Regions from separate parts of the Streptomyces sp. NBC_00876 genome, predicted to be linked through region 1. Evidence: riboswitches for the same ligand, from Rfam matches in the RefSeq annotation. Region 1 holds a riboswitch; each other region holds the start of a gene.

The links. A riboswitch is a leader RNA that binds a small molecule or an ion and turns the genes downstream of it on or off. The one in region 1 is predicted to bind S-adenosylmethionine.
Region 2: linked by a shared signal. The riboswitch ahead of OG782_RS32370 (hypothetical protein) and the one ahead of OG782_RS35190 (putative leader peptide) in region 1 are both predicted to bind S-adenosylmethionine.
Region 3: linked by a shared signal. The riboswitch ahead of OG782_RS35665 (putative leader peptide) and the one ahead of OG782_RS35190 (putative leader peptide) in region 1 are both predicted to bind S-adenosylmethionine.
Region 4: linked by a shared signal. The riboswitch ahead of OG782_RS09585 (aminotransferase class V-fold PLP-dependent enzyme) and the one ahead of OG782_RS35190 (putative leader peptide) in region 1 are both predicted to bind S-adenosylmethionine.

What each region holds. Positions count from the first base shown of each region.
Region 1 covers NZ_CP108800.1:8,066,635-8,074,413, reverse strand. Annotated here, with positions in the region: gene OG782_RS35210 (DUF2750 domain-containing protein) at 1-141, shown strand, start outside; gene OG782_RS35205 (NIPSNAP family protein) at 292-603, opposite strand; gene OG782_RS35200 (NtaA/DmoA family FMN-dependent monooxygenase) at 709-2,127, opposite strand; gene OG782_RS35195 (LLM class flavin-dependent oxidoreductase) at 2,146-3,390, opposite strand; gene OG782_RS35190 (putative leader peptide) at 3,464-3,580, opposite strand; SAM riboswitch class IV at 3,620-3,732, opposite strand; gene OG782_RS35185 (sugar ABC transporter permease) at 3,926-5,197, opposite strand; gene OG782_RS35180 (ATP-binding cassette domain-containing protein) at 5,194-5,982, opposite strand; gene OG782_RS35175 (sugar ABC transporter substrate-binding protein) at 6,083-7,171, opposite strand; gene OG782_RS35170 (flavodoxin family protein) at 7,429-7,779, opposite strand, start outside.
Region 2 covers NZ_CP108800.1:7,390,365-7,398,143, forward strand. Annotated here, with positions in the region: partial or broken gene OG782_RS32360 (SAM-dependent methyltransferase) at 1-323, shown strand, start outside; gene OG782_RS32365 (phosphocholine-specific phospholipase C) at 502-2,568, shown strand; SAM riboswitch class IV at 2,688-2,797, shown strand; gene OG782_RS32370 (hypothetical protein) at 2,845-3,240, shown strand; gene OG782_RS32375 (LacI family DNA-binding transcriptional regulator) at 3,749-4,756, shown strand; gene OG782_RS32380 (GH12 family glycosyl hydrolase domain-containing protein) at 4,823-5,536, opposite strand; gene OG782_RS32385 (glycosyl hydrolase family 95 catalytic domain-containing protein) at 5,581-7,779, opposite strand, start outside.
Region 3 covers NZ_CP108800.1:8,177,877-8,185,655, reverse strand. Annotated here, with positions in the region: gene OG782_RS35675 (SWF or SNF family helicase) at 1-182, shown strand, start outside; gene OG782_RS35670 (N-acetylmuramoyl-L-alanine amidase) at 503-1,093, shown strand; SAM riboswitch class IV at 1,349-1,495, shown strand; gene OG782_RS35665 (putative leader peptide) at 1,532-1,597, shown strand; gene OG782_RS35660 (glutathione S-transferase C-terminal domain-containing protein) at 1,866-2,546, shown strand; gene OG782_RS35655 (helix-turn-helix domain-containing protein) at 2,580-3,188, opposite strand; gene OG782_RS35650 (benzoate/H(+) symporter BenE family transporter) at 3,343-4,572, shown strand; gene OG782_RS35645 (ABC transporter ATP-binding protein) at 4,666-6,459, shown strand; gene manD (D-mannonate dehydratase ManD) at 6,493-7,707, opposite strand.
Region 4 covers NZ_CP108800.1:2,178,873-2,186,651, reverse strand. Annotated here, with positions in the region: gene OG782_RS09610 (heme-copper oxidase subunit III) at 1-617, shown strand, start outside; gene OG782_RS09605 (c-type cytochrome) at 676-1,485, shown strand; gene OG782_RS09600 (Rieske 2Fe-2S domain-containing protein) at 1,482-2,534, shown strand; gene OG782_RS09595 (cytochrome bc complex cytochrome b subunit) at 2,531-4,156, shown strand; gene trpD (anthranilate phosphoribosyltransferase) at 4,280-5,344, shown strand; SAM riboswitch class IV at 5,428-5,545, shown strand; gene OG782_RS09585 (aminotransferase class V-fold PLP-dependent enzyme) at 5,720-7,096, shown strand; gene OG782_RS09580 (Lrp/AsnC family transcriptional regulator) at 7,168-7,449, opposite strand; gene OG782_RS09575 (rhomboid family intramembrane serine protease) at 7,446-7,779, opposite strand, start outside.

The sequences.
Region 1 (7,779 bases):
TTGGACACCTGGCGCGATCGCGAACTGGCCGACTACGCCCGGGATGGGCTCAAGATCGGCATCAACTGGAGCGGGCCGCGCCTGGTCGGCTGGGACTTCACGTCCATGGAGGTTCTCAATCGACTGGCAGCGGCTGACTGACCCAGGGCATTGCTCGCCAGAGCGCGCAGGCGCCGCCAGCAGATGAGTGCGCATCCGAGGGTCCCGACCTCGCGGTCGGGCCCTCCACCGCGCCCATCGGCCGACACCACCTCGCTCAGCCGCCCATCGCCCCCAGCTGGAACAGCGAGGCTACGACGTGGCATCGAGGGGACGGAGGAAGCGGCGTTCGTACCTCTTGATGCAGCGGGTCCTGCGTGCCAGTTCGAACGCCTCCTGGCACTCCGGGTCGTTCATGCTCTCCGCACGGTACTGCTCGTACCTGGCGAGGCTGGGGAAGGAGAAGAGGGCGTAGGCGATGTCGCTGTCGCCCTCGCTGGGCAGGAAGTAGCCGTGGTGTGTCCCTCCGAGGCGATTCACGAGCCCCACCCAGCGCCGGCCGTACTCCTCGAAGTCCTCGAGCTTGTCGGCGTCGATCTCGTACTTCAGATGAATGGTGATCATGCGTCCATAGTGCCTGGTGGCGGCCGGGGACCACGGGACCGGGCGGGTACGGAACCGGCGAGGGCCGGGGCGTGGATGGTGAGGGTGAGGGTGAGGGCCGGATGTTCACGAGGCCGCGCGCCCGGCTGTCGCGTCGTGATCGGGATGGGCGAGGCCGAGGTGGTCGCGCAGTGTCGTGCCCTCGTACTCCGTACGGAACACGCCGCGTTCCTGGAGGAGCGGGACCACGGTGTCGGCGAAGACGTCCAGCCCGCCGGGGGTGATGTGGGGAACGAGGATGAAGCCGTCGGCGGCGTCGGCCTGGACGAAGTCGTTGATGGTCCCGGCTACGGTGGCCGGGGAGCCGACGAAGGCCTGGCGGTTGCCGGTCTCGATGACCAGGTCCCGGATCGACCAGTTCTTCGCGGCCGCGAGCTCGCGCCACTCGCGGGCGGTGGCCAGCGGGTCACGGTACATCCGTACCTGCGCGCGGCCGCGGGCGATGGTGTGCTCGCCGAGATCGGGATCGATGGAGGGAAGCGGTCCCTCGGGGTCGTACGCGGACAGGTCACGGTTCCAGACGAACTCGAGGTGTTTGATGGCGGTGGCGCCGCTGACCTGTTGCCGTCGGACCTCGCGGGCCAGTTCCTGTGCCTCGGCGTCCGTGTCGCCGAGGACGAAGGTCGCGGCGGGCAGGATCAGCAGCTGGTCGTGGGTACGGCCGTGGCGGGCGAGCCGGGCCTTGACGTCCGTATAGAACGCCTGGCCCTCGTTCAGGGTGCTGTACCGGCTGAAGATCGCGTCGGCGTCGGCGGCCGCGAACTCGCGTCCTTCGTCGGAGTCGCCCGCCTGGAAGATGACCGGGCGGCCCTGCGGGCTGCGCGGGACGTTGAACTGCCCCTCTATGTCGAAGTGCTGACCCTTGTGCGCGAAGGCTCCGGCGCACGCATCCCGGAGGAAGGCGCCTGCCTGCTGGTCGGCGACTATCTCGTCACCTCGCCATGAGTCGAACAGCTCGTTGGCGGTGGCCAGGAACTCCTTGGCCCGGGAATACCGCTCGTCCTGCGGGAGGAATCCGCCGCGCCGGAAGTTCTCGCCGGTGAAGGCGTCCCACGAGGTGACGACGTTCCACGCCGCCCGGCCACCCGAGAGGTGATCGAGGCTGGCGAACTGCCGGGCCACTTCGTAGGGCTCGTTGAAGGTGGAGTTGATGGTGCCGGTCAGTCCGAGGTGTTCGGTGACGGCGGCGAGGGCGGACAGCACAGTGAAGGTGTCGGGGCGGCCCACTACGTCCAAGTCGTATAGCTGGCCGCCCTGTTCACGCAGACGTAGTCCTTCGGCGAGGAACAGGAAGTCGAACTTGGCGCGTTCGGCGGTACGCGCGAAGTGCGCGAACGAGCTGAACTCGACGTGGCTGCCGGCAGCCGGGTCGCTCCACACGGTGGTGTTGTTGACACCCGGGAAGTGCGCCGCGAGATGGATCTGCTTCAACGGCTTGGCGGTGTTGCTGGCGGTGCTGCTGCCGGTGCCCTGGTTGGTGCTCATGTCGGTGGTCCCTCCGGCTCAGACGGTGGCGTAGCGGTTGGCGGGGCGGGCGAGTCCGAGCAGCCCGCGCAGGGTGTCGGCCTCGTAGGCGTTCCGGAAGGCGCCGCGGCTCTGCAGTTCGGGCACGAGTGCACGGGTGATCGCCGTGAGGTCGTGGCCGATCACGGCGGGGCGCAGGCGGAAGCCGGACAGCCCGGTCTGCTGCCATGCGAGGAGCAGGTCCGCCAGTTGCGCGGGCGTGCCGGTGAACACCTTCGCGTCGCTGGTGTACGGGCGGCCGGCCAGCCTGTCCAGGCGGTCGCGGCGGGCTGCCGCCGCTGCGGGGTCGTCGTCGAGGAACACCACGAGGTCACCGAAGATGTGCAGGGGTTCCGCGGCCCGGCCCGCCGCCGCCTGTTCGGCGCGGATCTCGTCGATGACGGCTGCGGCCTGCCCGGTGTCGTGCGGGGTGACGTAGCCGATGTCCGTCGAGCGGGCCACCAGTTGGAAGGGAACACTGCCGTGCGCCAGGGCACTGACGACCGGTTGCCCCTGCGGGGGCCGGGGCGTGATCGAGGGGCCCTTGACGTTGAAGTGGCGGCTCTCGAAGTCGATGTAGTGCAGCTTCTCGCGGTCGATGAAGCGGCCTGTGGTGACGTCGCGGATCTCCGCGCCGTCCTCCCAGCTGTCCCACAGCCGGCGTACCGCCTCGATGTGGTCACCGGCCTCGTCGAAGAGCTCGGCGGTCAGCTCCCGTACATCCGGACGGTCCAGGTCCTCGCCGCGCAGGGAGCGGAAGGCGGGGAAGGAGGGGAACGGACGGCGGCCGACGTGGGCCGCCTCATTGCTCCGGGCCGACACCTGGATGCGCAGACCGGCCCGGCCGGTGCTCACATAGTCGAGGGTGGCGATCGCCTTGGAGATGTGGAACGGCTCCGTGTGCGTGGCGACCACGGTCGGCACCAGCCCGATGTGCCGGGTCAGCGGGGCCACCCGCGCGGCGATGAGCACCGCGTCGAGCCGCCCGCGCACCTCGTCGGTGCGGCCGTCGGCCTCCGTGGGCTGCGAGGACTGGAGCCCGAACGCGTCCTCGATCGTCACGAAGTCGAGCAGGCCGCGCTCGGCCTCCTGGACGATGTCGGTCCAGTACGCGGCGGTGAGCAGATCGCGGGGACGTGCCGACGGCTCGCGCCATGCGGCCGGATGCCAGCCCGCACCGTCGAGCGCGACGGCGAGGTGAAGCGGAGAGGACAGGGCAGGGTGCGGCGATGGTGATGCGGACACGAAAGGGTGCCTTCCTGAACGACCGTGGGTGATCGCCGGGCCTCGTCGGGAGGTGCGGCGTCGCGGGTACGGGTCAGGAACGACAGAGCGCGCCGGCCACGCGCTGGAGATCGATGTGCGGCCGGGAGTACAGGTGGACGCGGCGCCTCGGAGCAAGAACCCTGACGAGCGGGCAGGAATCCGATGGCATGACCGTCGCCTCCGTTCGTCCGGATCGGCGGGCCCGAGGGCCTCGCGCCTGCGGGAACCCGGGCGGGTCCCGCCCGGTCTCCCCTGAAGCACCCCGCCACGCAGGAGGGTTGCCGGTCAGCGAGCCAGGGCTTGACGCTGACACTCATGACCTGTCAGGAACGCTACGCGCGGCGGCAGCGGCGCGCAATGCCCCTCAGATCATGGCCGTGCTCACACCGGGTTGCGTGCTCGTGTGACGTGCTCGTGTGACGTGCTCGTGTGACGTGCTCATGTGACCTTGAGAGGGAACACCGCGGCTGTGCCATCTGTTCCTTGTGCGTTCACGCGTTCACGCGTTCACGCGTTACGCGCGTCCCGCGGCCTTCTGGCTCCTGCGGGACAGGGAGTCGACGACCACGGCGGCGAGCAGGACCGATCCCGTGATCATGAACTGGACCGCGTTGCTGACGCCCATGATGTTCATCCCGGACTGGATGGATCCGATGACCAGCGCGCCGAGCAGCGCCGACCAGACGGAACCGCGCCCGCCGAACAGGCTCGTGCCGCCGATGACGGCGGCGGCGATGACGTTCATCAGCAGGTTGCCGCCTCCCGAGGTCTGACTCGCCGACTGGATCTGCCCGGCGAGGAAGAGGCCCCCGACGGCTGCCATGGTGCCGGCGATCGAGAAGACGGACATGCGGACGAACGGCACGCTGATGCCTGCCCTTCGCGCACCCTCCGAGTTGCCGCCGACCGCGAAGACCTTCCGTCCGTACGTGGTGCGGCGCAGTACGAAGTCCAGGACCACGAGCACGATCAGGAAGATCAGCAGGGCCAGCGGGAGGCCCTGGTACCGGTTGAGGATGTACGCGGTGGTGAAGGCGATCGCGGCAATGACGACCGTACGCAGCACGATTTCGGCGACCGGGCGGGAGGGCACTCTGGCTCTCCTGCGGCGCGCGGCGTCCAGCAGGGAGGCCGCCAGGAACAGTCCGACCCCTGCCGCCGCGGTCGCGTAGGCGGCTGCCGGGCTGTGGTAGATGGTCGAGTAGATCTCGGCGACGATGCTGTCGGCCGGGATGTTGACCGTGCCGCTGGAGCCGAGCACCTGAAGCATCAGCCCGTTCCAGGCGAGGTTGCCCGCAAGGGTGACGACGAACGCGGGTACTCCGACCTTCGCGAAGAAGAAGCCCTGGATGAGGCCGACGGCCGTTCCACCCAGCACGGCGATCAGGAGCGCCAGCCATTCGTTCATGCCGTTCAGGACGTTGAGTACCGCGAAGATCGCGGCGCACAGACCGCTGACGGACCCGACGGACAGGTCGATCTCGCCGAGGAGCAGCACGAAGACGATGCCGACGGCGATCATGCCGGTGCCGACGATCTGCTGGCTGAGGTCGGAGAGGTTCTGGGCCGAGAGGAACGTGCTGTTCAGACTGCCGAACACCGTCCAGATGATGATCACGGCGATGACGACGGGGAGGGAGCCCAGTTCCCCGCTGCGCATCTTGCGCCAGAACTCCCCGGCGTACCCGCGGATGCCCTCCTCGCGGACGAGCAGGCGGGTGTCGACGGCGGGCATGGCGTCGTGTGCGGGTTCCTGGGGGTCGTCGTGTGCGGGTTCCCGGGTCATCGCTCCTCCTCCTTCTCCTCCCGCTTTCGGGCCTGGCGGCGGGTGACGGCGCTGTCGGAGGCTCCGGTGATGGCGGAGATGATCTCCTCGGTGGTGGTCGAACGCCGGTCGAAGAAGCCGTTGTTGCGTCCCAGGCGCATCACCGCGATCCGGTCCGCGACCGCCATCACGTCCACCATGTTGTGGCTGACCAGGATGGTTCCGAGGCCGCGTTCCCTGAGCCGCTCGACCAGGTCTAGGACCTCGGCCGTCTGCTCCACGCCCAGGGCCGCGGTGGGCTCGTCCAGGATGACGACCTTCGGGTCGCCGATCAGGGAACGGGCGATGGCCACCGTCTGGCGCTGCCCTCCGGACAGGGAGGCGACGGGGATGCGGACGCTGGGGATGCGGATGGAGAGGGTGTCGAGCAGTTCGCGCGAACGCTGGTCCATGCGTACCTCGTCGAGCACGCCGAAGCGGCGGAGTTCGCGGCCGAGGAAGAGGTTGCCGACCACGTCGAGGTTGTCGCACAGGGCCAGGTCCTGGTAGACGGTCGCGATGCCGAGGTTCTGGGCGTCGTGGGGGCGGCCGATGGCGACCGGGCGGCCCTGCCACTCGATGACGCCCTCGTCCGGCGGGTTGACTCCCGCGATGGCCTTGACCGCGGTCGACTTGCCGGCGCCGTTGTCGCCGACGAGCGCGACGACTTCGCCGGGGTGGACCTCGAGGTCGAAGCCCGACAGTGCCTGGACGGCGCCGAAGCGCTTGGAGATCCCCCGCAGAGTGAGCACAGGTGCTTCCGGCAACGGAACCGCCTCCTGGGTTGCCCGTACGCACGGGCTGACACTCTCGGCCCCCGACGGGCGAGCCGCGCGGTGCGGCTCGCCCGGTTGCGTGGAGCCGGGGTTACTGGAGGCCGGCCTTCGCACAGGCGTCGGCGTAGGCGGGAGTGCAGATCTCATCGACGGTGTACAGGCCGTCCTTGACGACGGTTTCCTTGATGTTGTCCTTGTTGACCACGACCGGCGTCAGCAGCTTGGCCGGGACCTTCTGGCCGCTGCCGCTGGTGACGGTGATCGGCGTCAGGGACTTGGGGATGGCCTTGCCCTGGGCCAGGTCGACCGCCATCGCGGCCGCGGTGTCCGCCTCCGGCTTGTACGGCTTCTCGATGGTGATGGTCTGGGTGCCGGCCAGGATCCGCTGGATCGCGTCCAGCTGGGCGTCCTGCCCGGTCAGCGGAACGCTGATGCCGGCCGCCTTGAGTGCGGTGGCGATACCGGCGGCCAGGCCGTCGTTGGCCGAGTACACGCCGATGATCTTGTCCTTGCCGAGTGCGCTGATGGCGCCCGCCATCTGCTGGTTGGCGTTGTTCGGGTCCCAGTTCGGGGTGTCGTACTCCTTGCCGATCTTCACCTTGCCGTCGAGGACGGAGTGGGCGCCTGCCTTGAACTCGGCGGCGTTCGGGTCGGTCGGTGAGCCGTTCTGCATGACGATCTCGCCGCTGCCGGCCTTGTCGCCCAGTGCGGCGAGCAGTGCCTTGCCCTGCAACTCGCCGACCTTGTGGTTGTCGTACGAGACGTAGGCGTCGACGGGGCCCTGTGCGAGCCGGTCGTACGCCACCACCTTCACACCGGCGTCCCGCGCCTTCTGCACGGAGGACTGGATCGACTTGGCGTCCACGGCATCCAGGATGAGCACCTGGTCGCCCTTGGCGAGGGCGGTGTTCACCTGCTGCTGCTGCGTGGTGGCACTCTCGGCGGCGTTGTAGTAGTCGATCTGGGCGCCGGGGGCGAGTTCCTTGATCTTGTCCTCGATGTAGGGGCGGTCGAATTTCTCGTACCGGGTGGTTTTGCTCTCGGGCAGCAGCAGACCGATCTTCACCTGGTCGGCCGCGCGGCCCGCTCCCGGCTGCGCGGCGCCGCTCGTCGCCACCACTCCGAGTGACAGGGCTGCCGCTCCGGCCAGGGCTATCGCGCTCCGCAATGTACGGGTCATGGGAGGCTCCTTCTCGTACGGCGCCTCCCCTCCACCGGGAGAGCGCGGAAACGAAAATGCGCTTATGGCCTACATATCGACATTAGCGGCAACCCTGAGACCGGCAAGCGGGTGCCATCACCGCACGTCAGAGGGGTGGGAAGGCGGCTGGAAGCCGCTGCGGGGCGTGTTTCGCCCGTCCTGCGGGCGGATCGCGGGGCGGCATCGTACGGGCCCGTGCCGGTGACACCGGCACGGGCCCGTACGATGCCGCCGGGTCAGTCCGTCAGGCCGACGGCGAGAGTCGCCCCCAGCTCCCAGCACGCCTCGATATCGGCCTTGGCGGGCTCCCCCGTCACCGTCACGGCGTCCGCCGCGCGACGCCACCCCAGTCCGGTGGTGATCGACTCGATGGCCCGCACGGCCCCGGTGACGTCGTTGCCGCCATGCACGTAGTACCCGAAGGGACGGCCTCGCGTCGCGTCCAGGCACGGGTAGTAGACCTGGTCGAAGAAGTGCTTGAGAGCGCCGGAGATGTAGCCGAGATTGGCCGGGGTCCCGAGCAGAATGCCGTCGGCGGCGAGCACGTCGGACGCGGTCGCGGCGAGCGCCGCGCGCCGCACGACCCG
Region 2 (7,779 bases), 680 kb from region 1:
GTGAGGACGGCGCCGACGGTGCGCACGAGCTGGTGGAGCGGCTCGTCGCGCGGCTCGCTCCCGGCAGCTACCTCGTGCTGTCCCAGCTCACCAGTGACTTCGACCCGGAGAACGTCGAGCAGGGCGTGGCCTCCTACGCCGCGGGCGGGGTGACACTCGTGCCCCGGTCGCGCGCGCGTGTGCGCAGGTTCTTCGAAGGGCTGGAATGGGTCGAACCGGGCGTCGTCCAGGTGGTCGACTGGCACCCGGAGCTCAACCTCCGCGAGCTCCCGGTGGAGACTCAGCCCGTTTCGGTCTACGGGGCTGTGGCCCGGAAACCGTAGGGGCAGGGGAACATTGGCCGGCTGTTCCGATTGGATCCGTTCCGTTCCGGTCCGTTGCCGTCTGTTCGGCCGAAAGCCACCGCGTGCACACTGCACGGGCCTTCCGTAGGCGTGCCGATTCTGGAAAACTCCAGTCGCTTTCGCCCCACGTCCCCTCACCCCGCAGAGGCCCCCACCCATGGCTGAACTGAACCGTCGCCGGCTCCTGCAACTCGCCGGAGGCACCGCAGCCTTCACCGCGTTGTCGTCCAGCATCGCCCGCGCCGCCTCCCTTCCCGCGCGGGGGCGTACCGGAACGCTCCAGGACGTCGAGCACATCGTCGTACTCATGCAGGAGAACCGTTCCTTCGACCACTACTTCGGCACGATGAAGGGTGTACGCGGATACGGTGACCCGCGGCCGGTCACGCTTCCCAGCGGAAAGCCGGTCTGGCACCAGAAGGATCTTCTCGGCAGGGAGGTGCTGCCCTTCCGGCCGCCGGCCGACGATCTCGGGATGCAGTTCCTCCAGGACCTGAACCACGACTGGGCGGGCGGTCACTGGGCGTTCAACAAGGGCGCGTACGACAAGTGGGTGCCTGCCAAGACGGCGACCACGATGGCCCACCTCACCCGTGAGGACATCCCGTTCCACTACGCCCTCGCCGACGCGTTCACCGTCTGCGATGCCTACCACTGCTCGTTCATCGGGTCGACCGACCCGAACCGCTACTACCTGTGGAGCGGATACACCGGGAACGACCGCACCGGTGGCGGTCCCGTGCTCGGCAACGACGAGTCCGGGTACGGCTGGACCACCTACCCCGAGCGCCTGGAGCAGGCCGGGGTGTCGTGGAAGGTCTACCAGGACATCGGCGACGGGCTCGACGCCGACGGGTCCTGGGGGTGGATCGATGATGCCTACCGAGGGACGTACGGCGACAACTCGCTCCTCTACTTCAACAATTATCGCAATGCCGCACCCGGGGATCCGCTCCACGACAAGGCGCGCACGGGAACGGACATCAAGAACGGCGGCGGGCTCCTCGACGACCTGAAGGCCGACATCCAGGCCGGGACGCTTCCGAAGGTGTCGTGGATCGTCGCCCCCGAGGCCTTCAGTGAGCACCCCAACTGGCCCGCGAATTACGGCGCCTGGTACATCGCGCAGGTGCTGGACGCACTGACCGCCGATCCCGAGGTCTGGGGCAGGACGGCTCTCTTCATCACCTACGACGAGAACGACGGCTTCTTCGATCACGTGGTGCCGCCGTTCGTGCCGTCCGGCGCCTCCCAGGGCCTGTCCACCGTGGACACCTCCGCCGACTACTTCCCCGGCGACATCCGGTACGTGGCAGGGCCGTACGGGCTCGGCCAGCGCGTACCCATGATGGTCGTGTCCCCGTGGAGCACCGGCGGGTACGCGTGCTCGGAGGTCTTCGACCACACCTCCGTCATCCGGTTCATGGAGGAGCGCTTCGGTGTGCGCGAGCCCAACATCTCGCCCTGGCGGCGCGCCATCTGCGGCGACCTCACCTCCGCCTTCGACTTCCGCCGTACCGACACCTCGTCGCCCTCGTTGCCGTCGACCGCCGCCTACGAGCCCCCGGACGGCGACCGGCACCCCGACTACAAACCCGCGCCGCCCGCCACCGGCAGTGTGCCCAAGCAGGAGAAGGGGTCCCGTCCCACCCGGCCGCTGCGCTACGCGCCCTTCGTCGACGGCGCCGCCGACCCGGCCACCGGGAAGTTCCGTCTCACCTTCAGCGGCGGTGCGGACGCCGGTGCGCAGTTCCTGGTGACGTCCGCCAACCGGATCGACGGGCCCTGGACGTACACCACCGAGGCGGGGAAGTCGCTGTCGGACGCCTGGAACACCGCCTACTCGCAGGGGGTGACCGACCTCACCGTCCACGGCCCGAACGGCTTCCTGCGTGCCTTCCGGGCCCCCGGCAAGACAGCCGGCCCCGAGGTGACGGCACGTCATACAGCCGTCGGTGGAAAGCTTGAGCTCACCCTGTCCAACGCAGGCTCCGGCGCCGTCCACCTCACCGTCCGCAGCGCGGTCGGATACGGGGGAGCGGCGCAGACCTTCACCGTCGGTGCCGGGGCGACCGTGAAGCACACCCTTGACCTGCGAAGCAGCAAGCGCTGGTACGACGTCACCGTCACCTCCGACGCGGACGCGGGCTTCCTGCGCCGTTTCGCCGGGCACGTCGAGACGGGCGAATCCGGTTCGAGCGACCCGGGTCTCATCACCGGCTGAGTGCGGCGGACCCGGCGGACCGGACGGGACACGTGGGGGTGGCGCCCGGGTACGGGCGCTCCCGTACGTTCCTGACCACCCGTCGGGTCGTGCTGTTCGTGTGGGTTAGAGTTTCCTCGGGTCATGAGTTCCAGCGCACAGCCCCGGCTTGCTGGACGGCACCCCGCTCCGCTGCGGGTGCTCCGGGTGACGACCTGCCCCGTGCGCAGGGCACGGGGAACAGCGGACCGCGGTGCAGGGCACTCGGGGTCCCACAACCCGGAAGGCGAGCCCGTCATGCTGCGTCATCTCCCCCAGAACGACTCCGTCCTGAACGACGGCTGCGCACGGTACGCCGCGGGCCACCATGTGCACTGGATCCACGCCAAGAAGTGCCGGCAGGAGCCCGGGCAGGCCGTCGAGATCCTGCTCACCGCGGGCGACGTCCGTGACGACGGATGGGTCGAACTGCGGCCCGCCTTCGACTACGCGGGACACCTCCCCGAGGTGTGGACCCATGCGCCGGACGTGCTGCGGACGAGGCTCGCCGGTCACCGCGGACGCGTGTACTGGCTGGAGCTGTGGCATGCGCTGAAGCTCGTCGACGCCGGCGGCAAGGTGGAGGGACTGGTCAACGTCGGGTTCGAGGGCGGGGTCCTGTGCGACGCCGCGCGCGGCGGCGGACAGGCGTAGATCCACGGCTGGACCGGGCCGCAGAGCGAGGGGTCGCAATCGGGTCACCGCACACCGAGCGGGGGAGCGGGTTCTCCTGGAAGGACGACCGGTTCGCGGAGTACCGCAACGACGGACCGGGCTCCGGTGCGGGCAGCGGCGACCGGCCGCAGCTCACCGATGCCGGTGCGGCCGGTCAGGAGATCGCCGACTGACTGGGCGACTGGACACCGCCGGCGGCCCGAGGCGCGCAGTCACCCGGTCCCGCTGATGTTCCGAACCGGGTGTCCGGCATATCGTGGCGGTAGCCCCATGGCTGCTGCCATGGCCGGAACGAGCGGGAGGCGATGAGTCGAAGCGCTTCGACGCTGCTATGGACACGCTGTGTGTGCGGGTCTAGTCTCGCATCATCTGCGCATGTCGCAGGCGGAGGGTGGCCAGTCGAAGCGCTTCGCCTCATCTGGCCGAACTGTCGCAGCAGGCCGGTATGCGTGCCGGTGTCCGACGTCGTCACGTGATGGAGAGCTGAATGGTCACCCTGGCCGAGGTCGCGCAGCATGCCGGAGTCTCGGCGAGCACGGTGAGCTACGTCCTCAGTGGGAAACGCTCCATCTCGGTGCCCACCAGGCAGCGCGTGGAGCAGAGCATCCAGCAGCTCGGCTACCACCCCAACGCCGGTGCGCGGGCGCTGGCGAGCAGCCGGTCGAACATCATCGCGCTGATGGTCCCCCTGCGTACCGACATGTACGTCCCCGTGATGATGGAGATCGCCATCGCGGTTGCCACCACGGCCCGTACCCACGGCTACGACGTCCTGCTCCTCACCGGGGAGGAGGGCCCCGCGGCGGTGCGGCGCATCGCGGGCAGCTCGCTCGCCGACGCGATGATCCTGATGGACGTCGAACTGCACGACGAGCGGCTGCCGTTGCTGCGCGAGACCGACCGCGCGGCCGTGCTCATCGGACTGCCCGCCGACACCGACGGGCTGACCTGTGTGGATCTCGACTTCGAGGCGACCGGAGCGCTCTGCGTGGAGCACCTCGCCGGCCTCGGTCATCGCGAGGTCGCCGTGATCGGCGAGGCGGCCGCCGTATACGAGCGGCACACCGGCTTCGCCGAGCGGACCGTCGACGGAGTGCGTGCCAAGGCGCAGGAGACCGGCGTGCGGGTGCTGCACCGGCCCTGCGAGGGCGGCTACCCGGCGATGGCCCAGACCCTGTCGCGGATATTCGACGAGCGTCCCGGCACCACCGGGTTCATCGTGCAGAACGAGTCGGCGGTGGAGCCGCTGCTCAACCTGCTGAGGCAGCAGGGCCGGGCCGTCCCCGAGGACGTGTCGGTGGTCGCGATCTGTCCCGAGCAGGTGGCCTCGCAGGCCTCGGTACGGCTCACCTCGGTGGCCATCCCCGCGCAGGAGATGGGGCGCCGCTCGGTCGAGCAGGTCGTCGCCAAGCTCTCCGGCCGCGGCACGGACGAAGTCGAGCTGCTGGCGCCGGAACTGACGGTGCGGGAGAGTACCGGCCCCGCCCCGAAGTAGTCCTGGCGCCCCACCCGAGCGCGCGAGCCGGCCCCCGTGCGGGGGCCGGCTCCTTGTGCGTACGGATCAGCTCGAGGAGACACCGAATCCGTTCGTGGTGAAGTCCAGTCCGCCCGGCGACGAGGTGATCTCGTAGCCGAACTGGACGTCACCGATGGTCTCGTTGCCCCACCAGCCCTTGGTGTCCTTGATCCACTTCAGGATCGGCAGGATGTCCACCGATCCCGACGTGGAGTCCGAGGTGCGCAGGAACGAGAAGACCTGGTTGGCCCCGTTGTCGCCCTTGTAGACGGTCCAGGTGTGACCGCCGAGCGTCAGCGTTCCCTGCGAGGTGCCGAGCGGGCCCACGGCGCCGTTGTAGTTGACCCAGAGCATGACCTCGTAGTCGTAGTCGCTGTCCCAGATGTCGTACGAGGTGTTGTACGCGCCGGACGACGGGACGGTGACGTTGTAGTTGCTGGTGAGCGACGACAGCGAGGTGATGGACTTGCCGACCACCTTCTTCGCGTTGGGGTACGACTTGATGCCGCCCGTGTTCGGGTGGTCGGCCCGAACACCCCAGTTGCTGGAGGAGTTGGCCCAGATGGACTGCGAACCTGCGCCGGAACCCCAGATGTTGTTGTAGAGGGTGTATCCGTCGGACGTGGTGTAGTTGCCCCACTGGTCCGAGGAGGACCAGATCGCGGCCTGAGCGGGGGCGGCGGCGAAGCCGATGAGGGCCGCCACTGCCGTCGCCGAGGCCGTCGCGAACCTGCTGAGCGTGCGGGTACGTCGTGCCATGGTTGTCCCTTCCATGGTGGGGGGGGGATGGGGTGGGGGGAGTGCTACCGCGGTCTCAGGTCGAGAACGCGGTCCACGCCGGCCGTCAGCTCCAGCAGGGCCGAGGGGGTTCCGGCGGAGGATTCGGTGAGGGTGCTCCCGTCGCCCGTACGGACATCGATCCGGGCGTCACGGGTGGGGCGCAGCACCGCGGTCGCGGTGCCGTCGGCGCGCCAGCGCAGATCCAGTCCGGCGCCGAACCTGGTCCGCACGCCGCGCAGTTCACCGCTCGGGCAGCCGGCCAGCGGTGCGGGAATCAGGACCAGTCGGCCGGGTGTCGACTGGACGAGCGACTCGATGACCGCCGCGGGCAGCGCATGGGCGGCGTCCGCGTTGTAGACGTTGCGGGACGGATAGTGCGCACTCATCAGCGAGTCGTGGAAGAAGTCGCCCGCCAGCACGGCGTTCAGCGCGGCCGAGGCGCGGGGAGCGTCCCGCAGCCGTGCGGCGACCAGCGCGTGGTGCAGATGGCCGTGGGCGGAGTCGTTCTCCGATCCGCGCAGTTCCAGTGCGCGGTGCGCGGCGGCCGACAGATCAGGAGCGTCGTACGGATTGATCGCGTCCAGCGGCCACACCGGGTAGAGGTGGCTGAGATGGCGGTGGTCGTAGTTCTCCTCCAGGCCCGGCCACGCCCACTCGGCCAGCGCTCCGTCCTCGTTGACCCGGTAGTCCGGGAGCCTGTCCGCGAGCGCCCGCCGCCGGGCCGAGGCCGGATCGGCGGGGGAGAGGCCGGCCGATGCGGTGAGCGCGTGGCGGGCCGCCGCGAGGTCCATCGTCGCGTTCACCGTTCCCCAGCCGGCGTTGGCAGGACGGTTCTCCGGCGAGTACGAGGGCACGACGGCCACGGTCCCGTCGGGGGCGGTCCGCGTCAGGAAGTCCTCGTAGAACAGGGCGGCCTCGTGCAGCGCGCCGATCAGCCGCGGGTCCGTCACCCCGTTCGTCTCGGCATGCTCGATCAGCGGCTCCAGGAGCCAGTCCGCGCCCGCCGTCCACAGGTGCAGCGGATACGCGCGCTGGAAATGGCGGGTGTGGCCGGACTCGCCGTCGGTGTGGGACGGGGCCACGATGCCGCGCGCCCCGAAGATCGCCCGGGCGTTGTCCCGCCAGTCGGCCAGCTGCCCGTACACCAGGGCGGCATGCGCCTCGGACACCTCGGGCAGCGCCGCGGCTGCCGCCGAGGCGACCTGGAGGTTGAGGTTGGCGTTGGTCGTGAACGCCCCCGACCAGGCGGTGTCCCAGTCGCCCGTCCACAGGCCGGTCAGCCGGGGCGGCAGGATGCCGGAGGAGGAGAACAGGTGGTACCGCCCCGCCGCGAACAGCCGCTCCAGCAGGGCAGGGCTGCCTGGCCGCCGCACCAGTTCGCTGCCGGGCAGGGCGCGTTCGGCCGGATCCGCGTCCAGGGTCAGAGAGGCCCGCTCGAAGGCCGGGCGGTGCAGCGGGCGGTGCCGGGCGAGGAGGGCAGGGTAGTCGTCGTGCGGCAGCGCGGCACACTCCGCCGCGAGGTCGAGGCTCCCCGCATGGCGCCGCACCCGGGTGAGCAGCAGCAGGCTCCGCGCGCCCTCGATCCGGATGCCCTCGCCCGCGACCGACACCTTGCCGCCGTCCGCCCGGACCACGGCCACCCCGGTGTACGCGAGCTCGCTGTCCGGGTAGCCCACCCGCAGCGCCAGCCGTCCGCCACCCGGCGTCAGTACGGTGCTGCGCCCGATGGCCAGGTGCGGCGGAGCCCCCGGCAGGGCATGGTCCAGCGTCAGGTCCACCGCGAGCCCGGGGCCGGTGACGCACTGGACGATCACGTCGTCCGCGCGCGAGACGAAGACCTGGCTGCGGCGGCCCTCGCACACCGCCGAGATCTCACCCGTGGCGAAGTCGACTGTGCGGCGGTAGCCCGCGGGGAGGTCCGCCGTCGGCGTACCGCCATCGGGGGTGGGGCGGATACGGGTCTGGAACGCGGGATGGAAGGGCTGCACCCACACCAGCGGCCGGCCCGCGCCGAACCGCTCGGCGGCCGTGGTGTCCCCGGCGAGCAAGGCGTTTCGCAGCCCGTCCAGCCGGTCCGCGAGCTCGGGCGGGCGGACGTGCTCGCTGCCGTTGGGGCGGACCAGTGTGTGGTGGTTGACGATGACCCGGTCGTCGGCCGGATCCCCGTACACCATGGCGCCGTGCCGGCCGTTGCCGCCGAGGAAGGCGTCCTCCCAGCGGGT
Region 3 (7,779 bases), 110 kb from region 1:
CGCCACGGCTGCGGGCCGGGCGCAACTGCTGGACGGCTGCGGACGGCACCGTTCAGCTCCGCTACGGGCGGGACGGGCGCTGGTATCCGTACCGCAAGGAGGGCGGGTCCTGGTTCCCGGCGGGTCCCTGCGACGACGACCCCGCGGCGGCATGGGCGCAGGCCGGCGCGGCCGACGTCTGACGGCGCATCATGGGAGGGGTACGGGCTGCCGGACTTCCCGTCCGGCTGCCCGCACCGCCCGTCCCGTCCTGAACAGCCCTTCCACTACGCCGGTTTCGGACTCCTGCCGTCTTTCGCCACCGGCTCGTCACCCGTACGGTAGGGGCCGCGAGACGCTCGGCCGTACATCGGACAGCCCATTCCGGTCATCGGACATGAGGGAGTCACGGGATGCCGGGGGAATCGGGTACCGGGCCGTTGCGCGCTGTCGTCGGTGTCCGGACGGATCAACTGCCGGAACCCGGCCGGTTGATCCGTCCCCCCACACAACAGGAGTACGCATGGACCGCAGAAGGATTCTCCAGGGCGCCGCGGCGACGGCCGCGGCTGCTCTGCTCCCCGCCTCCGTCCGGGCCACCGCCGCGACAACGGGGGACACGGACTATCCGTCGGCTCACTGGGTACCCGCGTCGACGTCCAACTACACCGTTTCGACGCGGCCTTCGGCGTACCCGGTCCAGTACGTGATCATCCATGTCACCCAGGAGATGTTCTCGGACGCCGTGGCCATCTTCCAGAACCCGGCGAAGCAGGTCTCCGCGCACTATGTGGTGCGCTCGGCCGACGGCTACATCGACCAGTGCGTGCGGGAGAAGAACATCGCCTGGCACGCCGGCAACTGGGACTACAACACCCGCAGCATCGGCATCGAGCACGAGGGCTACGTGGACCAGCCCGCCTACTTCACCGACGTCATGTACGAGAAGTCGGCGCTGCTGACGGCCTCGGTCTGCGACCGCTACTCCATCCCGAAGGACCGCGCCCATATTCTCGGACACGTCCAGGTCCCGGGAACCGACCACACCGACCCGGGTCCGAACTGGGACTGGGTCCGCTACATCCGCATGGTCAACCTCCTCGGCACGGGCTGAGAAGCCGCCGGTCCCGGGACTCCCCCGGGACCGCACCGTGGTTGTCGCCGCGGCCCGGGAACGGGTACCGGACCGGCCCACCCTGTGCGAGGGCGGCCGGCCGGCAAGCCGCACCATCGCGGACGCTCGCGGCCGTGCGGCGCGTGCCGTGAGCCGGACACGCCCGGGGTAGCATCAACGGCGGTGCCCATCAGGCGAGACAGCAGGTACAGCCTTCTTGACGGAGTCACGAAGCGCGCCGAAACTGGCGTGGACGGTCACGATTGTCAGCGCCGCCTCTGCGGGAACCGCCCCGCCCAGGTGGTCATCGGCCCCGGCCCGCTGGCAGGCAACCCTTCCACCGCGATGGGGTGCCCCGGGTGACGACCGGGTCCCGTCGGTGCGACGGGGCAAGCGTGGTCTCGCGTATCGCGAGTCCTGAAGGCGGGACCGGTGGCAATGCCCTGCAACGGTTTGACGAGGCGCCTGCACATCGATCTGCTGCGCGTCTCCAGCGCCTATTAGTCCGCGAACAGGACACGTACGCCTCCGGTGAGTCCGGCTGCGTACAGGTCCGTTCGATCCGGACCGGTACGCAGGCGCAGTCGCTCCGCATCCGGCCGCCGGTGCCCACGAGGCGCCGGTGGCTTCCTCGTTCCCCCCAGGAATTCCCATAGGGAGAGTCATGCCCGAGACAGCATCGCGCAGTTCGAGTACAGCCGACCCGTCCCCGTGTACCTCGGTTTCACCCGTGCCGGGCTCAGGTGCCGCACGCCTTCGGACCAGGCCGGCCGTGCCGTCCCCGCGCCTCCACAGCCGTATCGGAGTCGGCCTGGCCGGCGGTTTCTACGCCGCACCGCACCGCTACGAGCTGTTCCTGTCGGAGAACTGCCCGCGCTCGCTGCGCATCTCGATCACCCTCGGGCTGCTCGGTCTGCGGGGCTCGGTCGCCACCACGCTCCTGGGGCATCCCGCCGAGACCTCCGGCGCGTACGCCTCATTGCGCAGGGCGTACGAGGCCACGGAGCACCGCTACGAGGGGCCGCTGACGGCACCCGCGCTGTGCGACCGGTGGAGCGGGCGCATCGTCAGCAACCACACGCCCGGCATCCTCCGTGATCTCGCGGGCCTGCTGTCCGGTCACGACGACGCCTGCCCCTCCGCGCTGCACCCGCCGGCCCTCGCCCCGGACATCGAGGCCCTGCGCGATCTGCTGGACCGGGACGTCACCCCGGCGGCCGGGCCCTCGCAGCGGTCGGCGGCCCTGGACCTGCTGGAAGGCCGGCTCGGTCTCCACGACTACGCGCTGGGCGAGGAGCTGACGGCGGCGGACGTGGACCTGTGGGTGGCGCTCGTCCAACTCGGCCCGGCCGGCGCCCTTCGCTCACACCCCCGGCTCAGGGCCTACGTGAGCCGCCTCTCCCGCCACCCCGCCTTCCCGGACAGGAGCGCCGTGACACCCGAAGCGGCGTGAACCGGGGAGCCCGCCGACGGCCGGCGGGCTCCGTCAGGCCGGGCCGGCCGGACCGGTCCCCGACTGCCCGCCGGGGCCCGGCCGCTCCCCCGCGCCCCTGGCCGCCGACGGATAGTTCACGAACAGGACCCCGTGCACCTCGCCCTCCAACGCGCGGTAGATATGGGGCTGGTCGGCCGCCCAATGGGCGCAGGTACCGGGTTCGACACCGACGGCCCCGTCCCGCGGACCGACGACGGCAGTGCCCGACAGCACCATCAGGCTCTCCCGTGTACCGGGCACATGTGCCTCGGACTCCTGGGTGACTCCGGCCCGGATGCTGATCCGGAACACATCGGTGACCCCGCCCTCGTCCTCGAACCGTTCCAGCAGAACCCCGGTGACGGCGGTGCCCGATACGCCGGCGGGATCCGGGGCCCGGGCGCCCTGCGGCAGCGGGTCGCTCAGCACCGCGCTGAGCGGCTGGCCGAGGGCGGTGGCGAGCGCGTACAGGGTCTCCAGCGTCGGGTTGCGCAGGCCGCTCTCCAGCTCCGACAGTGTCCCCTTGCCCACTCGTGAGCGCCGCGACAGCTCCGACAGCGACAGGTCCTGCTCGCTCCGCAGGGCCCGCAGCCTGCGTCCGACGTCCTCGTTCAGTCCCATCGGCGTGCACCGCTCCACTGTCGCGTTGACGGGCATCGGCCCGGTTCTCTAGTGTTCCATAAACAGAACGTTCCGTATACGGAACAGATCGCGGCGCACCGGTCCCTTCCGGCCATCGGCGACGTCCCGCACGGCACAGGGAAGTGGCTCACTCATGTTCGCGCTCACCCGTATACGTTCGGCCGCTCCGCCCTCCGCCGTGGTCGCCGGGCTGATCGCCGTCATGGTCGGGGTCACCAGCTCCGCGGCGCTGGTCTTCACCGCCGCGAAGGCCGCGGGGGCCGACTCGCGCGAGATCTCCTCCTGGATGCTCGCGCTCGGCGTCGGCCTGGCCTGCACCTGCATCGGCCTGTCGCTGCGCTACCGGGCCCCCGTGGTCACCGCGTGGTCGACACCGGGAGCCGCACTCCTCACGACCGGTCTGAGCGGTGTGTCCATGGCGCAGGCTGTCGGGGCGTTCGTCTTCTCCGCGCTGCTCATCCTCGTGAGCGGGGTGACGGGGTGGTTCAGCCGTGTCATGAGCCGGATCCCCGTGCCACTGGCGGCCGCACTGCTCGCCGGTGTGCTGCTGCGGTTCGGCACAGGACTGTTCAGCACGATGCACGGCAGCTTCGCGGTCGCCTTCCCCATGTTCGTGCTCTATCTGCTCGGGCGGCGTCTGCTGCCCCGCTACGCGGTGCTGCTGGCGCTCGCCGCAGGTGTGCTGGCGACCGCGTTCACCGGGGGCTGGCAGCTGGGCAGGGTCCAGCTCTCCCTGGCCACACCGGTCTTCACCGCCCCGGAGTTCGACTGGAAGGTTCTCGTGAGCGTCGGCGCTCCTCTGTTCGTCGTCACGATGGCATCCCAGAACCTGCCCGGTGTGGCCGTGATCCGGGGCGCCGGGTACGACGTCCCGGTGTCCCCCGTCATGACGTGGACGGGCGCGGCCAACGCCGTACTGGCGCCGTTCGGTGCGTTCGGCCTCAACCTCGCCGCCATCACGGCCGCCATCTGCACGGGCGAGGAGGCACATCCCGACCGCGACAAGCGCTATCTGGCGGCTGTGTGGGCGGGCGTCTTCTACCTCTGCGTGGGACTGCTCGGCGCGACCGTCGCCTCCCTGCTCACCGCCATGCCGCACGAACTCGTCCTGGCCATCGCGGGAATCGGTCTGCTCGCCACCATCGAGTCCTCACTGACCGCCGCCCTGGCCGACAAGGCGTCACGGGAAGCAGCCGTGGTGACGTTCCTGGCCACGGCCTCCGGCGTGACGCTCCTGGGGATCGGCTCGGCGTTCTGGGGGCTGCTGGCCGGCCTGGTCACGAGCGCCATCGCCTCGGTGGGACGCGCCGGGGGCAAGGACCCGGCCCCCGAACCCCTGCCGCGCGAACTCGGCGTCCGCTGAGCCCTGTCGGGCAGGTCCGCCCGCCCATCCCCCTGGTGTCCCTTCCGTGGGACGGGGTTGCTCCGGACCGCCGGAGCAGGATGGGATGACCCCATGCAGAAAGCGGTTTCCCACTCCTGCCCCGAACCCCTGGCGTCCTTCGACCACCTGGACCACCGTTACCGCGGCGAGAACCCGGTCCGCACCCTCGGCCACCTCTTCCACCCCGACCGCCGGCTGCTGGCGCTCGCGGTCGCCATCTTCGTCGTGAAGCACAGCCCCATCTGGCTGCTGCCGCTGATCACCGCCACCGTCCTGGACGTCGTCGTCCAGCACGGACCGGAGTCCGGGCTCTGGAAGTCCACCGGCGTCCTCCTGTTCATCCTCGTGATCAACTACCCGCTCCACCAGTGGTACGTCCGGTGCCTCGGCGGCAGTATCCGCCGCATGGGCACCACCCTGCGCTCGGCGCTGTGCCGTCGGATGCAGCAGTTGTCCGTCGGCTACCACGCGCGGGTCAGTTCCAGCGTGCTCCAGGCCAAGGTGGTCCGTGACGTCGAGTCGGTGGAACAGATGATGCAGCAGAGCGCCGACATGGGCCTCGGCGCCGTGGTGACCCTGGTCGGCGGACTCGTCGTCATCGGTGTGCGCGTGCCCCAGTTCCTGCCCGTCTTCCTGATCGTCGTGCCCGCGGCCGGATTCCTCGTGATGAAGCTGCGCGCACGGCTGCGCAGCCACAACGAGTCCTTCCGCCGCGAGGTCGAACAACTCTCCTCCCGCGTCGGCGAGATGACGACGCTCATCCCCATCACCCGCGCCCACGGCCTGGAGCGGACCGCGCTGGGCCGCGTCGACGGTTCGCTGCGCCAGGTGTTCGCGGCAGGTCTGCGCCTGGACGTGATCAACGGCCGCTTCGGGTCCCTGGCCTGGGTCATCCTCAACACACTCGGCGTGCTCTGCCTGACCGGATCGGCACTGGTCGCCTATCACGGCTGGATGCCCATCACCCCGGGCGACGTGGTGATGCTCAGCGCCTTCTTCACCGTCCTGACCGGCTCGGTGACCACGCTCCTCGGTCTGGCGCCCGTCCTGACCAAGGGGCTGGAGTCGGTGCGTTCGGCGGGCGAGGTGCTCCAGGCGCCCGACCTGGAGCACAACTCCGGCAAGGCGCGGGTGGAGCACGTCACCGGCCGCATCGACTTCGAGGACGTCGGATTCGCGTACGACGACGCGGACCCCGCGGTCGACGGATTCACACTCTCCGCGCGGCCGGGCGAGACGATCGCCCTGGTCGGGGCCTCGGGGGCGGGCAAGTCGACCGTCCTCAACCTGCTCATCGGCTTCATCAGGCCCACCTCGGGCCGCATCATGCTCGACGGCACCGACATGGCCGGGCTCGATCTGCGCAGCTACCGGCGCTTCCTCTCGGTGGTGCCGCAGGAGTCGATCCTGTTCGAGGGCAGCATCCGCGACAACGTGACGTACGGGATGGGAGACACGGACGAGGCCACCCTGTTGCGGGCCCTGGAGGACGCCAACGCAATGGAGTTCGTCGCGCATCTGCCGCACGGCCTGGACACGGTGGTCGGCGAGCGGGGCGCACGGCTCTCGGGCGGGCAGAAGCAGCGGCTCGCGATCGCCCGGGCGCTGATACGCGACCCCAGGGTGCTGGTGCTCGACGAGGCCACCTCCGCGCTCGACAACCGTTCCGAGGCCCTCGTGCAGGAAGCCCTCTCCCGCCTCGTGCACGGCCGGACGGTCTTCGTCGTCGCCCACCGCCTCTCCACGATCCAGGGCGCCGACCGCATCGTGGCCATGGAGGGCGGCCGGATCGCGGAGGTGGGCACGCACGACGAACTGCTGGGCCGGGACGGGGTGTACGCGGGCCTCCAGCCCGCGTTCCCCTGACGGGCCGGCGCCGGGGCGGGGCCGTTCACGCCGTCACCAGTCGTGGACGGTGCCGTCCTTGAGCCGGTTGACCGGCAGATAGGCCTGCTCGTACGGGTGCGCCGCCGCCAGCTCCTCGTCCAGTTCGACCCCGATGCCCGGCGCCTCACCGGGGTGCAGGAACCCGTCGGTGAAGGTGTAGGCGTGCCGGAACACCTCCTCGGTGAGCGGGTTGTGCCCCGAGTACTCCTGGATTCCGAAGTTGTGGACGGCGAGGTCGAGGTGGACGGCCGCGGCCATACCGACGGGCGAGATGTCCTCGGGGCCGTGCACGGCGCTCTTCACCTGGTACTGCGCGGCGAAGTCGAAGAGCTTGCGCAGGGGCGTGACCCCGCCGAAGTGAGTGACCGCGGAACGCACGTAGTCGATCAGCTGCTCGGTGATCAGCGTCTGGTAGTCGTACACGGAGTTGAAGACCTCGCCGAGGGCCAGGGGCGTGGTCGTGTGCCTGCGCACCAGGCGCAGTGCCTCCTGGTTCTCGGCCGGTGTGCAGTCCTCCAGCCAGAAGGGGCGGTAGGGCTCCAGGTCCTTGCCGAGCCGGGCCGCCTGGATCGGCGTGAGCCGGTGGTGGGCGTCGTGGAGAAGCGGCAGCTCGGGCCCGAACTCGGCGCGCACCGCCTCGAAGACGGCGGGTGTATGACGCAGGTACGCGTCGGTGTCCCAGTCCTCGGCCAGGAGCCGGACCTGCTGGTGGAGTACGGGAGCGCCCCGGTCGTCCGTGGCGTGCACCCCGTAGACGGCCTTGAGCCCGGGGATGCCCGTCTGGATGCGGACGGCGGGGTAGCCGGCTGCCAGCCGGGCGCGTACGGAGTCGAGGAGTTCGGGTATGTCGCGGCCGTTGGCGTGGCCGTAGGTGGTGACGCGCTCGCGGGAGGCGCCGCCGAGCAACTGGTAGAGCGGCAGGCCGGCTGCCTTCGCCTTGATGTCCCACAGGGCCACGTCCACGGCGGCGATCGCGGCCATCGTCACCGGACCGCGCCGCCAGTAGGCGCCTCGGTAGAGGAATTGCCAGGTGTCCTCGATCCGGTGCGGGTCGAGGCCGATGAGCAGGGGCGCCACATGGTCGGTGAGGTAGCTGACGACGGCGAGCTCCCGGCCGTTGAGCGTGGCGTCACCGAGGCCGGTGAGTCCCTCGTCGGTCGTCAGTTTCAGGGTGACGAAGTTGCGTCCGGGGCTGGTGACGACGACCTTCGCGTCGACGATCTTCATGCGCGCTCGCTTTCGGGGTGCGGTGGGCAGGGCCGGTGCGGTCCGTGCGCGTTCCCGGGCCCGTCCCGGCTG
Region 4 (7,779 bases), 5.9 Mb from region 1:
CGGTCGTGGCGACAGCAACGACAGTAGAAACCGGGCACGCGCACCCGTCGGTCAATCGGCCGAACCTCACCAGCGTCGGAACCATCATCTGGTTGAGTTCCGAGCTGATGTTCTTCGCGGCCCTCTTCGCGATGTACTTCACCCTGCGATCGGTGACCGGACCGGATCACTGGAAGGAAATGGCGTCGTCCCTGAACTTCCCGTTCTCGGCGACGAACACCACGATCCTGGTGCTCTCCTCACTCACCTGCCAGCTCGGCGTCTTCGCCGCCGAGCGGGGCGATGTGAAGAAGCTCCGCGCCTGGTTCGTGATCACTTTCGTGATGGGTTCGATCTTCATCGGAGGCCAGGTCTTCGAGTACACGGAGCTGGTGAAGAAGGACGGCCTCTCGCTGTCCTCGGATCCGTACGGCTCGGTGTTCTACCTGACCACGGGCTTCCACGGTCTGCATGTGACAGGCGGTCTCATCGCCTTCCTGCTCGTTCTGGGCAGGACATACGCGGCCAAGAGGTTCACCCATGAACAGGCGACCGCAGCCATCGTCGTGTCCTATTACTGGCACTTCGTCGATGTCGTGTGGATCGGCCTGTTCGCCACGATCTACATGATCAAGTAACCGGGCTCGTACCCGACCCACCTCATCGACGCAGAAGATCCTGACACCGGGGTAATCCGTGAAAAAGCTCTCCGCACGACGACGCCATCCGTTGGCGGCGGTCGTCGTACTACTCCTCGCGCTTGCGGCTACTGGGGGGCTGTACGCCGCGTTTGCGCCCGCGAGTAAGGCGCAGGCCGACGAAACCGCCCAGTCCCTCGCCATCGACGAGGGCAAGAAGCTGTACTCCGTCGGTTGCGCCAGCTGCCACGGAACCGGCGGTCAGGGCACCACCGACGGGCCCCAGCTTGTCGGCGTGGGCTCCGCCGCCGTGGACTTCCAGGTCGGTACGGGACGTATGCCGGCGCAGCAGCCGGGTGCCCAGGTACCGAAGAAGAAGGTCATCTACTCCCAGGCCGAGATCGACCAGCTCGCGGCGTACGTCGCGTCGCTCGGCGCCGGTCCGATCGTCCCGACCAAGAGCCAGGTCAACCCTGAGGGCGCGGACGTCGCCAAGGGTGGCGACCTGTTCCGTACCAACTGCGCCCAGTGCCACAACTTCACCGGCGAGGGCGGTGCCCTGACGAAGGGCAAGTACGCCCCCAGCCTCGAAGGCGTGGACCCGAAGCACATCTACGAGGCCATGCAGACCGGCCCGCAGAGCATGCCGTCCTTCCCGGACTCGACGATGCCCGAGCAGCAGAAGCGGGACATCATCGCCTACGTCCAGACCGTGAACGGCTCCCAGTCGGAGAGCCCCGGCGGTCTCAAGCTGGGCGGCCTCGGTCCGGTCAGTGAAGGCCTGTTCGGCTGGATCTTCGGGCTCGGCGCACTGATCGCAGTTGCCGTCTGGGTCGCGGCCCACACCGCTAAGGCCAAGAAGTCATGAGTAGCCAAGAGATTCCAGAAGAGAACCTGCCCGCAGAGCAGGACGCCGCGCACGGCGCGGTAGAGGGTACGGACGACCCGTTCGCCGACCCGGGGCTGCCGGCCCACAAGCCGCGCATCCAGGACATCGACGAACGGGCCGCCAACCGGTCCGAGCGCGCGGTCGCGTTCATGTTCACGCTGTCCATGCTGGCGACGGTCGGCTTCATCGCCTCCTACGTCATCTTCCCGGTCGACAAGATCGTCTTCATCTTCCCGTTCGGTCATGTGAGCGCGCTCAACTTCTCCCTGGGTCTGACCCTGGGCGTGGCGCTCTTCGCGATCGGCGCGGGTGCCGTCCACTGGGCGCGCACGCTGATGTCCGACGTGGAGGTCGCCGACGAGCGGCACGCGATCGCGGCCGAGCCCGAGGTCAAGGCGAAGGTTCTCGCCGACTTCGCGGCAGGTGCCGAGGAGTCCGCGTTCGGCCGGCGCAAGCTCATCCGCAACACCATGTTCGGCGCGCTGGCCCTGGTGCCGCTCGCCGGTGTGGTGCTGCTGCGCGACCTCGGTCCGCTGCCGGAGAAGAAGCTCCGCTCGACCCTGTGGGCCAAGGGCAAGCAGCTCATCAACATGAACACGATGGAGCCGCTGCGTCCCGAGGACGTCATCGTCGGTTCGCTGACCTTCGCCATGCCCGAGGGCCTGGAGGAGGACGCGCACGACTTCCAGACGCAGATCGCCAAGGCCGCGCTGATGATCATCCGCATCGAGCCGGACAACATCAAGGACAAGCGCGAGCGTGAGTGGGCCCACGAGGGAATCGTGGCCTTCTCCAAGATCTGCACCCACGTCGGCTGCCCGATCAGCCTGTACGAGCAGCAGACGCACCACGTGCTCTGCCCGTGCCACCAGTCCACCTTCGACCTCTCCGACGGCGCCCGCGTCATCTTCGGTCCGGCCGGTCACGCTCTTCCGCAGCTGCGGATCGGCGTGAACAGCGAGGGCAACCTCGAGGCGCTCGGTGACTTCGAAGAGCCCGTCGGTCCTGCATTCTGGGAGCGCGGATGAGTACTGCGACCGATACGAAGCGCAAGGCGCCCGCCGGTGAGAAGGTTGCCGACTGGGCGGACGGCCGGCTCGGGATCTACTCCCTGGCCAAGGCCAACATGCGCAAGATCTTCCCGGACCACTGGTCCTTCATGCTCGGTGAGATCTGCCTCTACAGCTTCATCATCATCATCCTCACGGGTGTGTATCTGACGCTGTTCTTCCACCCGAGCATGAACGAGGTCGTGTACCACGGCCCGTACGAGCCCATGCAGGGCATCCGGATGTCCGAGGCCTACGCCTCGACGCTGGACATCAGCTTCGACGTCCGCGGTGGTCTGCTCGTCCGGCAGATCCACCACTGGGCCGCGCTGATCTTCCTGGCCGGCATGTTCGTGCACATGATGCGCGTGTTCTTCACGGGCGCGTTCCGCAAGCCCCGCGAGATCAACTGGATGTTCGGCTTCCTGCTGTTCGTCCTCGGCATGTTCACCGGCTTCACCGGCTACTCGCTCCCGGACGACCTGCTCTCGGGTACGGGTGTCCGCTTCACCCAGGGCGCGATCCTGGCCACGCCGGTCGTCGGTACGTACATCTCGATGTTCCTGTTCGGCGGGGAGTTCCCGGGCGGCGACTTCGTCGCACGGTTCTACTCGATCCACATCCTGCTGCTGCCGGGCATCATGCTCGGGCTGCTGGTGGGCCACCTGATCCTGGTCTTCTACCACAAGCACACGCAGTTCGCGGGTCCCGGCCGGACCAACAAGAACGTCGTGGGCATGCCGCTGCTGCCGGTGTACATGGCGAAGGCCGGAGGGTTCTTCTTCCTGGTCTTCGGCGTCATCGCCGTCATCGCGGGCATCGCCTCGATCAACCCGATCTGGGCCATCGGCCCGTACCGCCCGGACCAGGTGTCCACCGGCGCACAGCCCGACTGGTACATGGGCTTCGCCGAGGGTCTGATCCGAGTGATGCCCGGCTGGGAGATCAACCTCTGGGGCCACACGCTCGTCCTGGGTGTGTTCATCCCGCTGATGGCCTTCGGGCTGGTGCTCGCGATCATCGCGGTCTACCCGTTCATCGAGTCCTGGATCACCGGGGACAAGCGCGAGCACCACATCCTGGACCGCCCGCGCAACACCCCCACCCGTACGGCCTTCGGCGTCGCCTGGATCACCGAGTACGTCATCGTCTTCATCGGCGGTGGCAACGACCTGTGGGCCACGCACTTCCACCTGTCGCTGAACGCCATCTCGTGGTTCGTCCGGATCTTCATCTTCGTGGGCCCGGTCATCGCGTTCATCGTGACCAGGCGGATCTGCCTCGGCCTTCAGCGCCGGGACAAGGAGAAGGTGCTGCACGGACGCGAGTCCGGTCTCATCAAGCGCCTGCCGCACGGTGAGTTCGTCGAGGTCCACGAGCCGCTCTCACCGGCGCAGCTGCACACGCTCACCGCGCACGAGCAGTACAAGCCGGTCGAGATCGGCCCGACGGTCGACGAGAACGGTGTCCGGCGCAAGGTGTCCCCGGTGCAGAAGCTGCGGGCCAGGCTCAGCAAGGGCTACTACGGCGAGAACAACCAGATCGCCAAGCCCACCGCCGAGGAGTACAAGGAGATCAACAGCGGCCACGGCCACCACTGATCACCTGAACTGATCGCCACAGCAGGAGCCCCGTCCGTTCGATGGACGGGGCTCTTCGCTGTCCCCGGGGCTCGATAGGGTGGTCGCATCCCCTTTATCGGCTGTGGACCCCAGGAGTGGACCATGAACGTTGTGACCCCGGTCGGCGGCGACAGCGTGGCGGCCCGTTCCTGGCCGGGCGTGCTGATCCCGCTGCTGCGCGGCGAGGACCTGAGCGCCGACGACACCGCGTGGGCGATGGACCGCATCATGAGCGGCGCGGCGACCGACGCGCAGATCGCCGGCTTCGCCGTGGCGCTCCGCGCGAAGGGCGAGACCGTCACCGAGGTGTCCGGTCTGGTCCGTGCGATGTACGAGCACGCCACCACCATCGAGGTGCCCGGCCGTACGGTCGACATCGTCGGCACCGGCGGCGACATGGCCAAGACGGTCAACATCTCCACCATGTCGGCGATCGTCGTGGCCGGAGCCGGTGCCAAGGTCGTCAAGCACGGCAACCGTGCCTCCTCGTCGGCCAGCGGTTCCTCCGACGTCCTGGGCAAGCTCGGCGTCAATCTCGACCTGCCTGCGCAGCGTGTCGTCGAGGTCGCGGAGGAGGCGGGCATCACCTTCTGCTTCGCGGTGAAGTTCCACCCGGCCCTGCGGCACGCGGCGAAGGCCCGCTCGGAGCTCGGCGCGCCGACCACGTTCAACATCCTCGGGCCGCTCACCAACCCGGCCAGGGTCCGCTCGCAGGCCATCGGTGTCGCCGACCTGCGGATGGCCCCCATCGTCGCGGGTGTCCTCGCGGAGCGCGGCAACTCCGCCCTGGTCTTCCGCGGCGACGACGGTCTGGACGAGCTGACCACCACCGCGACCTCCCGCGTCTGGGTGGCCAGGAACGGGGTGGTGCGCGAGGAGGCCTTCGACCCGCGCGACGTCGGCCTCGACCTGGTGCCGGTGGAGGCGCTGCGGGGCGCCGACGCCTCGTACAACGCCGATGTGGCCCGCCGGCTGCTCGCGGGGGAGACCGGGCCCGTACGGGACGCCGTCCTGCTCAACTCGGCGGCGGCGCTGGTCGCGCTGGACCCGGGCGAGGGGACGCTCACCGAGCAGCTGACCGCCGGTATGGCGAAGGCCGCCGAGTCCATCGACTCGGGGGCGGCCGGGCGCGCGCTGGAGAGATGGGTCGTGGCCAGCAACGCCTGAACGCACGGGATGTGAGGCAGGGCGCAGTCCGTCATACGGACTGCGCCTTGCGTGTTTCCGTACGTATGGCAAGATGCTGGGCAGGTCATGAGTGACAGCGACTACGGCCCCGGCCCGCTGTCCGGCAACCCTCCGTCCGTGGCGGGGTGCCCCGGGTGAAGACCAGGCCGCAGGCAGCGAGGTCTGCGGCAAGCGCGGACCCCTCGACATCGTGAGATGTCCACCCGTGGGGTCCTGGTCCTCAGGGAGCCTCTTGTGAGCAAGCGAATGCGATAGGGCTTTTCGGCCCTCCTCCGCACACCCCTCTTTCTTCCTTCCGTGCTGCCGCGTATCCGCAGGCACGCGGAATTCGCCTGCCTGTTACGGGAGTTCGCCATGTCTGTCTTCACCGCTGCCACCGACCAGTCCATTTGTGCGCCTCTGCCGGTTCTGGGCAAGGATGTGACGGTTCCGCTGGTCACCGGCGGTGAGGTCACCTACGCCGCGCTGGACTACGCCGCCAGCGCCCCGGCCCTGCAGCGGGTGTGGGACGACGTCGCCGCCTACGCCCCGTACTACGGCAGCGTCCACCGCGGTGCCGGATACCTCTCGCAGCTCTCCACGGACCTCTTCGAGTCCAGCCGCGTCACCGTCGCGGAGTTCCTCGGCTGCCGCCCCGACGACCAGGTGATCTTCACCCGGTCGACCACGGACTCGCTCAACCTGCTGGCCGCGGCCGTGCCCGCCGACTGCCAGGTGTTCGTGTACGAGACCGAGCACCACGCCTCGCTGCTGCCCTGGCGCGACGCCCGGGTGACGTACCTGAACGCCCCGCGCACCCCGGCCCAGGCCGTCGCCACGCTCGAGCGGGCGCTCGCCGACCGGGACCCCTACGGCCCCGCGCTGGTCTGCGTCACCGGCGCCTCCAACGTCACCGGCGAGCTGTGGCCGGTCAAGGAGCTCGCCGCCGCCGCGCACGCCCATGGCGCACGGATCGTGCTGGACGCCGCCCAGCTCGCCCCGCACCACCCCGTCGACATCGCCGAGCTGGACGTCGACTGGGTCGCCTTCTCCGGACACAAGCTGTACGCGCCGTTCGGCTCGGGCGTCCTCGCCGGCCGCTCCGACTGGCTGCGCGACGCCGAGCCCTACCTGGCCGGCGGCGGCGCCTCCCGCAAGGTCGCCCGGCGCACCGACGGCGGGGTGGACGTCGAGTGGCACACCACCGCCGCCCGCCACGAGGCCGGCTCGCCCAACGTCATCGGCGTCTACTCCATCGCCTCCGCCTGCAAGGCGCTCACCGAGGCCGGATTCGACAGCCTGGTCGCCCGCGAGCAGCAGCTGGTCTCCGCGGTCCGCGCCGGACTCGCCGAGGTGCCCGAGGTCAAGGTGCTCTCGCTGTTCGGCGACGACGCCCCGCGGGTCGGCGTCATCTCCTTCGTGGTGGAGGGCTGGAACAGCTCGCACTTCGCCGCGGCGCTCTCCGCCGAGTACGGCATCGGGGTGCGCGACGGCCTGTTCTGCGCCCACCCGCTGGTGCGCACCCTGCTCGGCAGCGACCCGCAGGACGTCGGCGAGTGCGGCGCGCCGGAGGCCGAGCCGGGTGAGCGGTCCCTCAACGCGATCCGGGTCAGCTTCGGCGCCGGTACGCCGGACGAGCACATCGAGCGTTTCCTGCGGGCCGTCGGGGAGCTCGTCAGCGAGGGCGCCCAGTGGAAGTACCGCACCGAGGACGGCCGTTGCGTCCCGGACCGGGGCACGGCGCAGATCTGAGGCCCGTCAGCACGTGGGGCCGGGTACGGACAGCTGTCCGTACCCGGCCCCACGTGCTGACGCCTAGGCGTCTAGGCGTCCAGACCGATGGCGAAGGCCGCCTCCAGGTCGTGCTGCGAGTACGTACGGAACGCCACGTGGGTGTCGGTTCCCTCGACACCGGGGATCTTGCTGATCCGGCCGGGGATGACATCGGCGAGATCGTCGTGCTTGGCCACCCGGACCATGGCGATCAGGTCGTACGTACCGGTGACCGAGAAGACCTCGCTGACGCTGTCCAGGGCCGCGATGGCCTCGGCGATCTCGGGAATCCGGTCCACGCTGGTTTTGATGAGCACGATCGCGGTGATCACGGCTGGCTTTCTCCCTCGGTGGCCGTGGCTGGAGACTTCACTCTAGCCTCACGCCGGTAGCGCCCCCAGGCGTAGAGGAAGCCGGTGGCGAAGCCGACGACATGGGCGAGGTAGGCCACCCCCGGGCCGCTGCCCGCACCCTGCGCCGCCAGCCACTGCAGGACGAACCAGAAGATCAGCACGATCCAGGCCGGGAAGCGCAGCGGCAGGAAGAGCAGGAACGGGAACACGCTGGTGACCCGGGCTCTGGGGAAGAGATAGAGGAAGGCCCCGAGCACCGCGGAGATCGCCCCCGACGCGCCGACGAGCGTCTGGTCGGACGTGGCGTGC